Psychroserpens ponticola: one gene and its partner. The protein of the gene in region 1 interacts with the protein of each later gene in a pairwise test. Links are inferred from orthologs where the notes say so. Each region holds a gene or a part of one and is shown on either strand. Other genes may lie near its edges.

Region 1 (7,803 bases):
CTTTTTACCACCTAATGATTGACCACCAGCTAATTCTGGATACACTAAAGACCAATCTAATTCACCACCTTGCTTTTCGAAAGCAGATAAAGTAAATACTAATGCTTCAACAATCATACCTATAGTTAAGATTAAAGATCCATAAGGCCAGTGTTGTATTTTGAATAAAGCTCCTACAATTACAATTGCTGCTCCAAGTCCGTAGACCATATTCATTGTTGATAATTTCTTTTGTGCCATAATTTGTTTTTAGTTTTAAGCCTAAGTTAATTACTTAAGGTAGATTAATATATTTAGTTTAGTTAATTATTAGTTAGTTGCTGCATTTAATGTTACTTCAGTTCCCATATAATCCTGAACTGTTCTAAATCCAATGTAGCTTCTTGCAGAATCTGCATATTCGTAATCTCTAGAACTTACTTGTAAGAAGTATGCAACATCTTTCCAAGATCCTCCACGAACAACTTTACGTTCGTTATCTGGATCATTTACATTTGGATTAAATGATGCAGAATACTCGTATGAAGCAGGATCATAAGATCCTTGAACCCATTCTGAAACATTTCCTGCCATATTATAAAGGTCGAAGTCATTTGGCTCATACGCATCAGCTTCAACAGTATAAAGTGCTTGATCTGCTGCATAATCACCTCTTAATGGTTTAAAGTTCGCCATAAAGCAACCTCTATCATTTTTAGCATAAGGTCCACCCCAAGGATAAGTCGCTCCTTGAAGACCACCTCTCGCAGCGTATTCCCACTCTGCTTCTGAAGGTAATCTAAACGTATTTACAAATGGCTTCCCTTTACTTTTTTGATATGTATTTTTCTTTAATGTTCTCCATTGACAGAAAGCTGTAGCTTGTTTCCAAGACACTCCTACTACAGGATAATCACCATAAGCGTCATGCCAGAAATAATCATTATGCATTGGCTCATTATAAGAATATGAAAAATCTCGAATCCAAGCAGTTGTGTCTGGATACACTTCAACTTCTTCAGTAATTATAACATCTTTACGTGATAAGTTACGATCTTTGGCAGCTTTTTGGATATCCATATATTTATACTGGAACTTAAATTTCTTCACATCCCAAGTACGTTGCCCATTATATGATTCCTCAATAGGTATATACATCGTATCCATAACTTCAGCATAATACTCATCTGGATAGTCGTTGGTATCGAAAATCAATTCAGCATCGCGATTAAGTTTACGGCCTTCATAACCAGTTGGTCCTAATCCACTATAGTTATCATACATGTATTTCTCGTACACAGACATGTTTTCTGGATCGGCATCATTAAATGCAAACTCTCCAATTCCTCCAGTACCTGGAGTTTCGCCAATTTCATCAGCTAAAATTGCTAGTTTAGTCTTTAATATTGAATCTCTAACCCAATATACAAATTCACGATATTCGCTGTTAGTAATTTCAGTTTCGTCCATATAGAACGCTCTAACTGTAACAGTTCGTGTTGGTGCATCTTGAACACCAGCAAGGTCATCATCTGATTTTCCCATAATAAATGCTCCACCAGGAACAAGTGCCATACCATAAGGTTTTTCAGGATGCCATTTCTTTCCTTTAACTCCTATCAGTTCTCCTCTGTCACCAGAGCCACAACTGACTAATAAAGCTAAAACAGCAGTCAATAAAACAAACTTCTTAATATTCATAGAAACTCGAGGTTAAATTATTTAGTTGTAATTATATGTCTTAAAAATGTGTTTATTTTTTTTAAGGCAGTAAACATATTTATATATTTTGTAAAAAACAATTTTTTTTACAGTTTTTTTGCATTTCATCCTACAAAATTAACATTTCATCGATTAAAAAAGCGTTGAAATTTTAAAAGCTAAATATACTAAAAACTGTTCTTTTTATACGCTTTATACCATCTTTCTGGTATTTTACCTTGACTCGCTTCTAGATAATCTTCGTGCGTGCAAGGTAATAACGTATGCTTTTTTAATTTATTATTAACATTTGGCAAAAAAGGTATTTCTATCCACCATCGTCCAGTTTTTATACTTTTATAGAATATAAGCTCTTCATCTTCAATAAGTACATTGTATTTTTGATAGTTATTTTCATCCTCAAAACCATCATCATTTATTCTACAGTTAACACCTTCGATGAAATACCATATCATTTGAGATATTAGCATTGGAGTCGCATCTAGTTCTGTAGTAGATTTGAATTCATAAATACCAAAAGAGGACACCTTATTACTAATACCAGCATAACGTGAAATAGCACAAATCTCTTTTCCATTAAAACCATTCGGTGAATACTTTTGTTTTGCTCCTACTTCTGCAGCACGAACAGATTTCAAATCCATTGTTACAATATGAGCATCACGCATTACAGGTTCTACCACATTAATATTATGAGTTACTTCTCCTAATCTGTAAGCTTCAAAATAGAGTTTATCCATTAAATCTATCTCTTCCTGAGAATTGAAATAGGTTTGATAACCTACAACTGAGTAATTGAATAAATTATAAGGTTGTTCTAAAATGATTTTACCAAAGAAACTATTGTTCTTCATTTCGACAGAGGCATCTCCTAAATCAAAATTACTATCTACATTCACAATATTAACCATAGGAGCCATAGTATCATATGCACGATAATTAGCATAAGTTAAATCTTGACTTCCGCCTATTATTATTGGAATGATCTTTTTTTCAATTAAAACAGAAATAATTGTACGTACAGCATAGTAAGTATCTTCAATCGTTGATCCTGCAGGAATATCACCTAAATCGGCAATATTTGTATGCCAGTTTCCAGGAAATAGAGAATATAACGATGTACGAATGGTATCAAAGTTTAGCTCTTCTCCCATATAATTAACATCGTTACGGTTTTCTTTTACACCAATGATTACTAACCGAACTCCTTCTAGATTCGGGATTCCGTTTTGGGTAGAATGTATTTTAATTTTTTTACCTAGCGCTTGCTCAGATAAAAGTTCATTATGAGCTAATACTGAATCTGTTACAGGAGACAAAAAATTAAAATTCATTTATATTACTTTTTAGTAGCTGTTTTCTTTTTAGTAGTCTTCTTTTTTGTTGCAGTTTTTTTCTTAGGCGCTTTTTTCTTAGGAGCCTTCTTTTCTATTTCAGCTTTAGCTTGCTCTAAAGTCATTTCTGAAACATCAACTGTTTTTGGAAGCTCTACTTTTATTTTTCCTTTAATAATATTATGTCTTCCCCATCGTGCCTTTTCAACTCGAATCCCTTCTTCTTCCCAATTGTGAATGACTTTATCAATTTCTTTCTGAATTTTTTCTTCAATCAAAGTTACAATATCAGTATCAGATAAATTATCCCAATCGTATTTTTTGTTGACATTGATAAACATACTGTTCCATTTTATAAATGGCCCAAAACGTCCTTTTCCTTTTTGAACAGGTAAATCTTGATACATATATATAGGAGCATCAGCTTTTTGCTTTTCTTTAATCAATTCAATAGCCATATCCATCTCTACATCCATTGGATTTGTACCTTTTGGAAGTGAAACGAATTGCTTTCCAAATTTCACATAAGGACCAAAACGACCATTATTAACCTCAACAGGTTCATCTTCATAAGTTCCTAATTGCTTTGGCAACTTAAATAGCTCCATTGCTTCTTCATAAGTAATCGTAGTTAATTGTTGATCTGGAGATAAGCTTGCAAATTGAGGTTTCTCTTCATCATCAACTGTACCTATTTGAACCATTGGCCCGAATTTACCTAAACGCACACTAACTTGCTTACCTGTTTTAGGATCTTTTCCAAGAACACGTTCACCAGATTCGCGATCTGCATTTGCAGCAACATCTTCTACTTTTGGATGAAAGTCTTTATAGAAATCTTTCATCATTTTTTTCCAATCTTCTTTTCCTTCAGCAATTTCATCAAAATCCGCCTCTACTTTTGCTGTAAAATTATAATCTAAGATACCTCCAAAATGATTGACAAGAAAATCGGTAACTATCATTCCAATATCTGTTGGCACCAATTTTCCTTTATCACTATTTACTTTTTCTGTAAGTGAATTATCTTTTACACTTCCGCTTTGAAGTAGGAGTTGTGTATAATCTCTTTCTACACCTTCATTAGATCCTTTTTCTACATAATTTCTATTCTGTATCGTAGAAATTGTTGGTGCATATGTTGACGGACGACCAATACCTAATTCTTCTAATTTTTTAACTAGAGATGCTTCAGTGTAACGATATGGTGGACGAGAAAAACGCTCAGTTGCAGTGATATAACTATTTAATAGTGTTTCATTGACTTTCATTGCAGGCAACATTCCTTCTTGCTCAGTATCTTCATCATCTGTACCTTCAAGATATACTTTTAAAAACCCTTCAAAAGTAATCACCTCACCATTAGCAGTAAATGTTTCTTTATGAGTTGACGCATTAATTTTCACATTGGTACGTTCTAACTCTGCATCACTCATTTGAGAGGCAATAGCACGTTTCCAAATTAAATCATATAATCGTGCTTGATCACGCTCAATATCTACGGAATGTTTTTTAAAATCTGTTGGTCTAATCGCTTCGTGAGCTTCTTGAGCTCCTTTTGATTTTCCTTTATATTGTCTTGATTTACTAAACTTAGAACCATAAGCATCTTCAATTTCTGCTTTTGCTCCTTTTTGAGCTTCATTAGATAAATTAACACTATCAGTTCTCATATAAGTAATCAAACCAGCTTCATATAAACGTTGTGCATTTTGCATTGTTCTACTAACTGAAAATCCTAACTTTCTGGATGCTTCTTGTTGTAAGGTAGACGTTGTAAATGGTGCTGCTGGTGATTTCTTTGCTGGTTTTTTTTGTAAATCTGCTACTTTAAAATCTGCATTTGCATTAGATTCTAAAAAGGCATAGGCTTCTTTTTTTGAAGAAAAATTCTTTGGAAGTTTTGCTTTAAATGTTTGTCCATCTTCATTTGAAAACTCAGCATCAATACGATAAGACGCTTCAGCAGTAAAATCAATAATTTCACGTTCACGTTCTACAATTAAACGTACTGAAACCGATTGCACACGTCCTGCAGATAATCCGCCTTTTACTTTTCTCCATAATACTGGAGATAATTCGTAACCAACTATACGATCTAAAACACGTCTTGCTTGTTGCGCATCTACCAAATCATAATCTATACCTCTTGGGTTTTCGATTGCATTTTGAATGGCAGATTTTGTAATCTCATGAAAAACAATACGTTTCGTCTTTGATTTATCTAATTTTAAAGTTTCAGCTAAGTGCCACGCAATAGCCTCTCCTTCACGATCCTCATCACTTGCTAACCAAACCATTTCAGCTTTTTTAGCGAGCTCCTTTAATTTTTTAACGACATCTTTCTTGTCTTTTGAAACTTGATATTTAGGATCAAAATCTCCATCTACATCTACTCCTAATTCTTTTGAAGGTAAGTCTGCAATATGTCCAAAACTAGATTCTACTTTAAAATCTTTTCCAAGAAATTTTTCTATGGTTTTGGCTTTTGCTGGTGACTCTACAATGACTAAATTCTTCGGCATATTTGATTTTTTCAGGCTACAAATGTATGTCAAAAAAAATTTATCATCCTAATTTTTAAAAATTTCGATGGTATTTAATCTTAAAAAAGTGTGTGTTTATCTATGAAAATTCACTTAAAAAAAGTGTAAAATTTAATACATATATAATGTATGACCTCATTTTAATTTATGGATATAAATAATTAATAGGATCTGGAACACCTTCAATATTCAAAACTATTTCATTTGAGCCATCAACTCTTAATCCTGAAAGATCAAATACACGACTCTGACTAAACACTGCCAAACATGCTTCCTCATTTGTAAATACAAACTTTAAATAACGCTGTTCTGGTGATGATTCAGCAACAGCTCCTGAGTCAACTAAAACCATACTCCATGACTCGCCATCACATCCACTTGCTGAAACTTCAATGGTTAAGCAATCTTCAATAATTTCAAAACCAACTAATGCATAATCTCCTGAAATTGCAGATTCATAAAACGCATTATCAATAATGACTGTTTGACCACAATTACGAACTTGAAAGTCATCATCTTCATCACATTGCGTATTCATCAATAATAACGGGAAACAGATTAAAGCCATACTAATTTTAGATAATTTCATAACATCAATTTTTATTTAGATGTACAAACAAACAAATGGTTGCGTTAAATTCCTTATTCACTGCCAATGTATTTGATTTCATCATGATCTTCAAAACCTACAACTTCACGATATATAAAATAGACTGGTAGGTAAACTATTGAAATAGTGAATATAACGCCTATTCCACAAGCGATAATACCAAGCATGCCTAAAATCCCAGTAATAAACATTAATCCGAAGGTTAAAAACCATTTCTTATTCCCTAAACTAAAGCTTAGTTTAACAATTTCTGTTTCACTCAATTCTGGATTATGAGCAAAAACAACCGCAAAAAATGATAAAGGAATGAAGACATATATATAAGGTAATAAAAATAACGCTTGTGCAACAGTAGCAATTATTGAGTATATGAGACCAAGCATTAATACCTTTCTAACATTATCACCTTTAAAAAAATAAAATATATCATCGTCTTGAGACTCCTTTAAATCAACTTGCTTACAAATTCTATAAAAACCAGCTAACATTCCAAAAACCACAGGACTAACGACAATTGTTTGAGGTAAATTATTAAATGCACTTTTAGCATAATAGGTTGTTAAATTTAACGCTTCACTTCCTGCAACATCATAAGGGTTTGGAATTAGACCAATAGACACAAATAAAATAGCGATAACACCTCCAAAAACCATCGTAATTAAAATCATTAAAACTCCTTTTAACCAAACCTCTTTAAATAGTTTAATAGAAAGGTCAAGTATATTCCCAAAATCTAATTTTTGAGAACTTTTAATTTTATTTTGAATATTTTGAAATGCCATTTGTAATAGATTGATTCGTTCCTCAAATGTAATTATTCTTATTTAGAAAATTATAGCACTGCCACTTTGTCATATTTTTCAAAAATATCGTATCTTTGCATGCTTATTGAATCAGCATCATTATTATAATTGGAAGTTTGCTGGAGCTAAAATCACCTATGAAAAAAACAATTGACGAAAACAAGCAAGGAGAATCCCTTTTTCTCGAAGCTAAACAAGAAAATAGTCGTAAACTTTTTATTGAAAGTTATGGCTGTGCCATGAATTTTAGCGATAGTGAAATAGTAGCTTCAATATTGTCTGAACAGGGATTTAACACCACACAAAACCTAGAAGACGCTGATTTGGTACTTGTAAACACCTGCTCTATACGTGACAAGGCTGAACAAACAGTAAGAAAACGATTAGAAAAATACAATGCAGTAAAACGTATAAACCCAAAAATGAAAGTTGGTGTTTTAGGTTGTATGGCTGAACGTTTAAAAACTAAATTTTTAGAAGAAGAAAAAATTGTTGATTTAGTCGTTGGTCCAGATGCCTATAAAGATTTACCTAACCTTTTAGCCGAAGTTGATGATGGTCGAGATGCTATAAATGTTGTGCTTTCAAAAGAAGAAACCTATGGCGACATTTCGCCAGTTCGATTAAACAGCAACGGTGTTTCAGCTTTAGTTTCTATAACTCGTGGCTGTGATAACATGTGTACATTTTGCGTAGTACCTTTTACCAGAGGTCGCGAACGTAGTCGTGATCCTCACAGCATTATTGAAGAAGTTAATGATTTATGGAATAAAGGCTTTAAAGAAATTACACTTTTAGGTCAAAATGTA
Region 2 (7,658 bases), 1.9 Mb from region 1 along the record:
AGTTTTCCTTTTTCAGTGTGCATCGAATATTATTTTACTATCAATTTTTTAACAATAGTAGATTTGTCATTGAATTCAATATTAATAAGATACATTCCGTTGCTTAAAAATGAAACATCTATATTTTTTTCAGATAATAAAATATTCTCCTCATTGAAGAGAACACTTCCATTTAAGCCGATTATTGAAATAGCATTAATAGTATTATTAAAAAGTGTTATGTTAAGATTTTCTGATGCAGGATTAGGAGTAATAGAAATATTTTGTTTTTCAAACTCAGAAACCGATAATACAGTCCCTTTAACTCTATAAATACTACCTGTAATATCTACGGCATACATTTCTTTATTAATATCTTCTCCAAAAGAGACCCAATACCCATTATTAAAAGCACCATGATTTATTAAATTATTTGAAGCATCAACTGTGCTGATTGTAAAGTCTCCAGTTGTGCCAAAAATATATACTCCAAATATATCACTGTAAACACTTCCTCTATAAACTTGTCCACCAGCTATATTGCAAAAACAAGGTGGAATTGGGTATTCAGCAACAGGGAAAGTTAGAGTTTCCATAGCTGGGCAGCCGTTAGTGTTGTATGTGTTTGAGCCTTCATAGCATCTCCAACCAAAATTATAACCTACAGGATTAACTGCGACTCTATTGACTTCTTCAGTGGTATTTTGTCCAACATCACCAATCCACATCTCATTAGTTTCTTCGTCAAAAGAAAACCTCCATGGGTTTCTCAATCCATAAGCCCAAATTTCTTCTAGAGCATTAGGATTTCCGACAAAAGGGTTGTCTGTAGGAATGGCATAATTATTTCCGTTAGCAACATTGTCAACATCAATTCTAAGCATTTTTCCTAGTAATTCCATTAAATCTTGAGATCTATCTCCTGGATCACCACCTGATCCACCATCACCAGTTGAAATATACAAATACCCATCATTTGGTCCAAAGTGTAAATCACCACCATTGTGATTGCTATAAGGTTGAGGTATGGTCATTAAAATTAATTCAGAACCTGAGTCTGCTGTACTTACTGTACTTCTAGAAAATCTTGAGATTACAGTATCTCCAGAATTATTAGTATAATTCACATAGAAATAACCATTAGAAGCATAGTTTGGATGAAATGCAAGGGATAATAATCCACGTTCACCACCACTAGCAACTCTTGCATCGATATCTAAAAATGGAGTTGAATTGGTTGTGCCATCAGTATTTAAAATTTGGATAGTACCATCTTGTTCAGTAACAAAAAGTCTGTCATCACCTGCGTTTTGTACTTTTATTGGGTCTGAAAATCCAGATGCAAATAATTCTAATTCAATGTTTTGAGAAAAACCATATGCGCACATCATACACATAAAGTATAGGGTAATTTTTTTCATAGCTTTGTAATTTTTTAGGACTCTTTTTGCTAAAAATACAAAAAAACAAATGAATGATTAAAGAAAATTCCTATAAGGTAATGTTTTGTAGCTTGTTTGATAATGTGTTACAAACTTTTTCGAGTAATTGAAAAACATTTTGAAAATCTGAAATATCTCCATAGTAAGGATCAGGTACATGAGTAAGTTGAATTGTGTCTTCTAGTTCCAGAATGCATTTTACTTTAGCGATATCATTAGCGCCTCTCGCTAATGCAATTATGTTTTGGTAATTGGAATCGTCCATAGTGAAAATGTAATCAAATGTATCAAAATCTGACACTTTGAATTGTCTGCCACGTTGGTTTGAAATGTCAATTCCATTAGATTTTGCAACTGCTATTGAACGATGATCTGGAGAATCTCCAACATGATAGTTTGCAGTTCCAGCAGAATCTATATAAAATTGATCAGAAGGTAATTTTGATTCTAATATACCATGAGCTAATGGTGAACGACAAATATTGCCTAAACAAACCATTAAAATACTAGTCATAAGAGAATTTATAAAGAAAGTTTTTTAGAAAGATCTTCTACATACTTTCTAAATTGTTTGTCGGTAGATGATAAGTTGTCTACAGTTTTACATGCATGAAGAACTGTAGCATGATCTCGCTTACCAATTTGAGAACCTATACTTGCTAATGAAGCTTTTGTGTATTTTTTAGCAAAAAACATTGCTAGCTGTCTTGCTTGAACAATATGACGTTTTCTTGTTTTAGATTGTAAAGTGCTAACATCCATTTGGAAATAATCTGACACGACTTTTTGGATGTAATCGATAGAAACTTCTCGTTTAGTGTTTTTAACGAATTTTTCAACAATCTCTTTAGCAAGATTAACAGTGATTTCCTTTTTGTTGAATGATGATTGTGCGATTAATGAAATGATAGCGCCTTCAAGTTCACGAACATTTGTTTTTATATGCTTTGCAACATACTCGATAATATCATCAGGCATTTCAACACCATCACGATATAATTTGTTTTTTAAAATTGAAACTCTAGTTTCAAAGTCAGGGCTTTGTAATTCTGCAGAAAGTCCCCATTTAAAACGAGATAATAAGCGTTGCTCAATATCTTGCATGTCAACTGGAGCTTTGTCACTCGTTAATATGACCTGTTTTCCGTTTTGATGTAAATGGTTGAAAATATGGAAGAATACATCTTGGGTTCCAGATTTTCCAGAAAGAAACTGAACATCATCAATAATTAAGACATCTATAATTTGATAGAAGTGTATAAAATCATTCCTATTATTCTTTTTTACAGAATCAATATATTGCTGTGTGAATTTTTCAGCAGAAATATAAAGGACTGTTTTTTCAGGATACTTATCTTTAATGTCAACACCAATAGCATGTGCTAAATGTGTTTTTCCTAAACCAACACCACCAAAAATCAATAACGGATTAAATGAAGTGCCACCAGGTTTGTTAGCAACAGCTAAACCAGCGTTTCTTGCTAATCTGTTAGAATCTCCTTCTAGGAAATTTTCAAAACTATAATTCGGATTGAGTTGAGATTCGATCTTAACGTTTCTAATTCCAGGAATTATAAATGGATTTTTGAGTTCAGGATTTTTATTATTAAGTGGAACATCAACATCTTGAGATTTCATAGCTCCACGATTTGAACTTGGAATCTTTTCCGTAAATGGTTGTTTGTTACCATACGTATTTTCCATTTTGATAACATAAACTAATTTTGCTGTTTCTCCTAATTCTTTAGTTAAAGCTACTTTAAGAATTTTTACATAATGTTCTTCAAGCCACTCGTAGAAAAATTTACTTGGTACTTGAATGTTCAAAGCATTATCAGAAAGTTTAACTGCTACTATAGGCTCAAACCATGTTTTATAGGCTTGAGGTTGAATATTGTCTTTTATAAAAGACAGACAGTTAGTCCAAACCGATTGCGCAGTTACATCCATTCTCTAAGTGTAATTTTTGTGTTGTTAGTTAGTTAGCAAAAAAAAGAGAAATTCGAGTTTCTCTGTGTTGATTTTTACATGGCAAATATGTGAACAAATTATTTAATAAAAAAATCAAAATGTGTTGATTTTCTAGAATTTTTTCCTCATGTTTAAATCGATTCGAATTTACAAAAAAAATATCAATAACGATGTCCAATTTAACTAAACCCGATGAAATACAATTTAGAGTCCGTTATGGCGAAACTGATCAAATGGGAGTTGTTTATCATGGTAATTATGCGCAATATTTTGAAATAGGCAGAACAGAGTGGTTGCGTAAAATGGGGTTTTCTTATAAACAAATGGAAGAAGATGGAATTATGTTGCCAGTTGTTAGTTTGTCTATAAAATACAAAAAGTCAGCGTGTTATGATGATCTCATTAAAGTGAAAACTAAACTCGTAAAAAAACCAACGGCTAAAATTGAATTTGATTATGAAATTCTAAATGAAAAAGACGAAGTTTTAACAACTGGAAATTCTGTTTTAGTATTTATGGATATTAATAAGAATCGACCTACAAGATGTCCAGACTATATTTTAGACCAACTGCTAATTTAATCGTTTAAAGTTTTGATTTCAATTTCATAAAGTCTGTCAAATATTTCAAATATGGAAGTTGCTTCTTTTAACCTTACAGAAATGATTAGTTCACAACTTAATTCTAAAGTTTGATTTATGACATTTAGATTTTTTTCTTTTACTATACGCATCACTTTATTCATGTTTTTGTAATCAAAAGTAATTGCATATTCAAAGTTAATTGTTTTTGAAATTATTTTTGAGGCTTCTAAAGCCATTTGTGCGCTAGTTCTGTATGCGTTTATAAGTCCGCTAACACCTAATTTTACACCACCAAAATATCTTACCACAACAATAAGAACATTTGTAACTTCAAACGATTGTATTTGTCCATAAATTGGCATTCCTGCACTATTATTAGGTTCACCATCATCATTAGCTCTATACGTGTAGTCTTTTTTTGATTTTCCGATTTGATAGGCATAACACCAATGTCTAGCTTGATGATGTTCTTTTTTTAGTGTTTCTAAGTGTGATTTAACGTCTTCTTCAGTAGTTACAGGAAACGCATAACCAAAAAATTTACTATTCTTATCTTTGAAAAGTACTTCAGGTGATGCTTTGGTAATTGTTTTGTAAATATCTTTTTCGGTCATTAAGACAAAGTTACTAATACAATTGAAATTAGAGCCAATATGATTCCAAACCAATTTGTTTTTGATATAGTTTCTCTAAAAACCATAAGCCCTAAGAGTGTTGATACCATTACAATAGCTACATTGTTCACTGTGAATATTGTAGAGCTTTCTAGGCTTTCGTGATTGAGAGCTTTTAATAAATAATAAATAGAAAAGTAATTCACAATTCCTAAAATACTACCTGCAATAATGGTTCTTAATTGAATTTGTCCAGGTTTCTTAATGTATTTATATATAAGGATAAATGATCCAATAATAAAAGCAAAAGCGAATATGGTTGCTGAAAAAATAGGGATTCCATTTTCTGAAACATAGGTGGTTTCAAGATACTTTATTGAGGTGTCAATAACTCCTGAGCCAAAAAACAATAATATTGGTAGCAGTAAACCTTTTGCAAAATTGCTTGTAGTTTTGGGTCTAACAGAAGTGAGATATACAGCAATTAGTGCGAAAATTATTCCAATAATTTTTTGAAACCCAACTCCTTCATTATAGGCATAAACTCCAAAAATCACTGGTATAATGACACTCATTTTTGAAGCTACAGATACCACTGAAATCCCGTTGCGTTGAGCCGTTAGCGCCATGACATTAAAGACTGCAATAAATAAAAAGGCGAGACCAATTGCACCAAATAACCATTGCGATTCTAAAATGCTTTTTACGTTTAAAGGTTCATCATAACTCCAGATTCCAAATAGGCAAGCAGTGAAATAATTCACAACAATCGCCTGAAATGTATTGATGTTGAATCTATCTAAGAGTTTAAAAATGATAAATAAAAGGGTAGAAGCAGTTATGCTTAAAAGTAGATATATCAAAACAAGTCTTCTTTAATGGAGAATAAATCTATAACATTTTCTTTAGTTTCATCAATATTCCAAATATGAATTCCTAAAGCAGCAGCAGCATCAGTATTGTCTTTTGTGTCGTCGATAAACAAGCATTCATCTGCTTTTAGTTTATTTTGATTTAAAACAAACTGATAAATATCTTGGTTAGGTTTTCTTAAATTTATGTCATGAGATAAATAGAATTGATCAAAACAAGCTTTGAATTCCTCATAAAACGAAACATGTTCTTTAATCCAATTAATATGAATTTCGTTAGTATTACTTAACAAAATAAGTTTGTGTTTCTGTTCTTTTTTTAAGTTTTTAAGGAATGTTAAGCGTTCTTCAGGGAAATCTTTTAGGATGAAATTCCATGCATCTAAAATGTCTTTCTTTGAAAGCTTAGGAAAATTATCAGTATAGAATTCTATAAATTCATCTGAAGAGATTAAACCTTGTTCGTATAAGGTATTAATTGCTATAAGATCTTCAGGTAGTTCGTTTAATTGAAATAATGTGAGTGCATTTTGCATTGCACCTTCTTTATCTAAATTGATGAACACATCTCCAAAGTCGAATATGATTGTTTTAATTTTCATTTTTAAATTCTGTCAGGTCGAGCGCAGTCGAGACCTAATTATTATTGTCAGATTAAGATCTCTCGATTGCGCTCGAGATGACTATTAGAAGTGAGATTTATATAATGCTTCAATGAATCATCTAAAATATGATCTTCAGAAATTAATTCTCCCGAAAATTGAGGTGCTTTTGTTCCAGCTTTAAAAATGGAAGTCCCTTTAAAAACTCGAGCTTCATCCCAAAGGTTTTCATCTATAAAGGTTTGAAGTGTCTGTGCTCCACCTTCAATAATGACTGAATTGATATTTTTTGAATATAAAAATGTGCAAATTTCATGTCCTAAGGGTTTGTTGAAATCTACTTCTTTTTTAGAAATGATGATGGTCTCAGCTTCTGTATTAAAGACTGAAAAATCTTTAGGAAGTGTATTGTTTTTGTCAATTACAATTCTAATCGGGTTATTTCCTGTCCAATTTCTTACTGTTAAACTCGGATTATCTTCTAAAGCAGTATGGGTTCCAACTAAAATAGCTTGTTCTTCAGCTCGCCATTTATGGACCAATTGTTTTGAGTAGGTATTGGTAATCCAAACCGGTTCTTTTTTGTCTTTTGTTGCTGGAGCAATAAAACCATCACTCGTTTCTGCCCATTTCAAAATAATATAAGGTCGTTTTTTATTGTGAAATGTAAAAAACCGCTTGTGATGTGATTTGCATTCTACTTCTAAAATTCCTACTGTAACATGGCAACCAGATGCTTTAAGTTTTGCGATGCCTTTTCCAGCGACTTGCGGATTGTCATCGACACAACCAATCACGACATTTGGAATTTGATGCTTAATAATCAAATCTGAACATGGAGGCGTTTTTCCAATATGCGAACAAGGTTCAAGCGTCACATATAAGGTCGCTTGTTTGAGTATCTCTTTGTCTTTAACCGAATTGATGGCATTCACTTCTGCATGATTGCCACCATAAGCACTTGTGGAACCTTCGCCAATAATTTTGCCATCATAAACAATTATGCTGCCAACCATCGGATTAGGAGCTGTTATGCCTAAACCTTGTTTTGCGATGTCTATACAGCGTTTAATATATGTTTCGTGAGTGGTCAATTAGAATTTTATTTTAACATCTTCAGTTTCGTCAACCGTATAGGTATGCGAAAAGCCTAAAACTTTATATTTTATATCTCCTTTATATTGCACTTTCATTTTTTTGTTGAATAAACTTCCTAGTAAACCACTTAAATTTTTATCACTAAACAAACTATCTGTTGGAACATCAGCTCTAAGCGGAATTGAAAATTCTTTTTTTGCTGGAACTTTAAAAGATTCTGTAGATACTGAAGCCATTTCATTACCATTTACAATTACTTTTATTCCGTCAGTTTTTAATTCGCCTCCAATATCATTTGGATTCATAAATAAAGCATCAGCAGTTAAAGTAATCGTTTTGCTTGTGGATTCTAAAACTTTAATATTTTCAACACGTAAAAATTTAGGCTTTTCTTTAACCGAACAGGATATAAAAGTGAAGACTAATGTTGATAAGATTATAAGTTTCTTCATATTAGTGTTTTTAGATTTGTACTATCTTCACAGCGCAAAAATAG

The links.
Region 2: the proteins of topA (region 1) and MUN68_RS10670 interact in binary tests that used the Escherichia coli proteins (3 or more experiments, as listed by UniProt). The link is inferred for Psychroserpens ponticola from one-to-one orthologs.

Annotation. Positions count from the first base shown.
Region 1 is NZ_CP116221.1:471,701-479,503, reverse strand. The notes cover bases 2,801-5,944. They hold topA (type I DNA topoisomerase), read right to left. Parts: upstream 5,561-5,944; coding sequence 3,041-5,560; downstream 2,801-3,040. Other genes in these bases: MUN68_RS01990 (hypothetical protein), read right to left, coding at 5,727-5,944; MUN68_RS02000 (formimidoylglutamase), read right to left, coding at 2,801-3,035. In the rest of the region: porL (type IX secretion system motor protein PorL/GldL), read right to left, coding at 1-240; porK (type IX secretion system lipoprotein PorK/GldK), read right to left, coding at 310-1,674; more of MUN68_RS02000, read right to left, coding at 1,869-2,800; more of MUN68_RS01990, read right to left, coding at 5,945-6,170; MUN68_RS01985 (hypothetical protein), read right to left, coding at 6,224-6,973; tRNA (N6-isopentenyl adenosine(37)-C2)-methylthiotransferase MiaB, read left to right, coding at 7,132-7,803. UniProt on the Escherichia coli protein: Releases the supercoiling and torsional tension of DNA, which is introduced during the DNA replication and transcription, by transiently cleaving and rejoining one strand of the DNA duplex.
Region 2 is NZ_CP116221.1:2,376,465-2,384,122, reverse strand. What follows is about bases 2,781-5,779. They hold MUN68_RS10670 (IMPACT family protein), read right to left. Parts: upstream 4,591-5,779; coding sequence 3,970-4,590; downstream 2,781-3,969. Other genes in these bases: MUN68_RS10660 (HAD family hydrolase), read right to left, coding at 5,450-5,779; MUN68_RS10665 (DMT family transporter), read right to left, coding at 4,590-5,453; MUN68_RS10675 (acyl-CoA thioesterase), read left to right, coding at 3,563-3,973; dnaA (chromosomal replication initiator protein DnaA), read right to left, coding at 2,781-3,371. Also shown: MUN68_RS10695 (SAM-dependent methyltransferase), read right to left, coding at 1-23; MUN68_RS10690 (PQQ-dependent sugar dehydrogenase), read right to left, coding at 30-1,400; MUN68_RS10685 (low molecular weight protein-tyrosine-phosphatase), read right to left, coding at 1,471-1,935; more of dnaA, read right to left, coding at 1,944-2,780; more of MUN68_RS10660, read right to left, coding at 5,780-6,064; bifunctional diaminohydroxyphosphoribosylaminopyrimidine deaminase/5-amino-6-(5-phosphoribosylamino)uracil reductase RibD, read right to left, coding at 6,112-7,158; MUN68_RS10650 (LEA type 2 family protein), read right to left, coding at 7,159-7,614.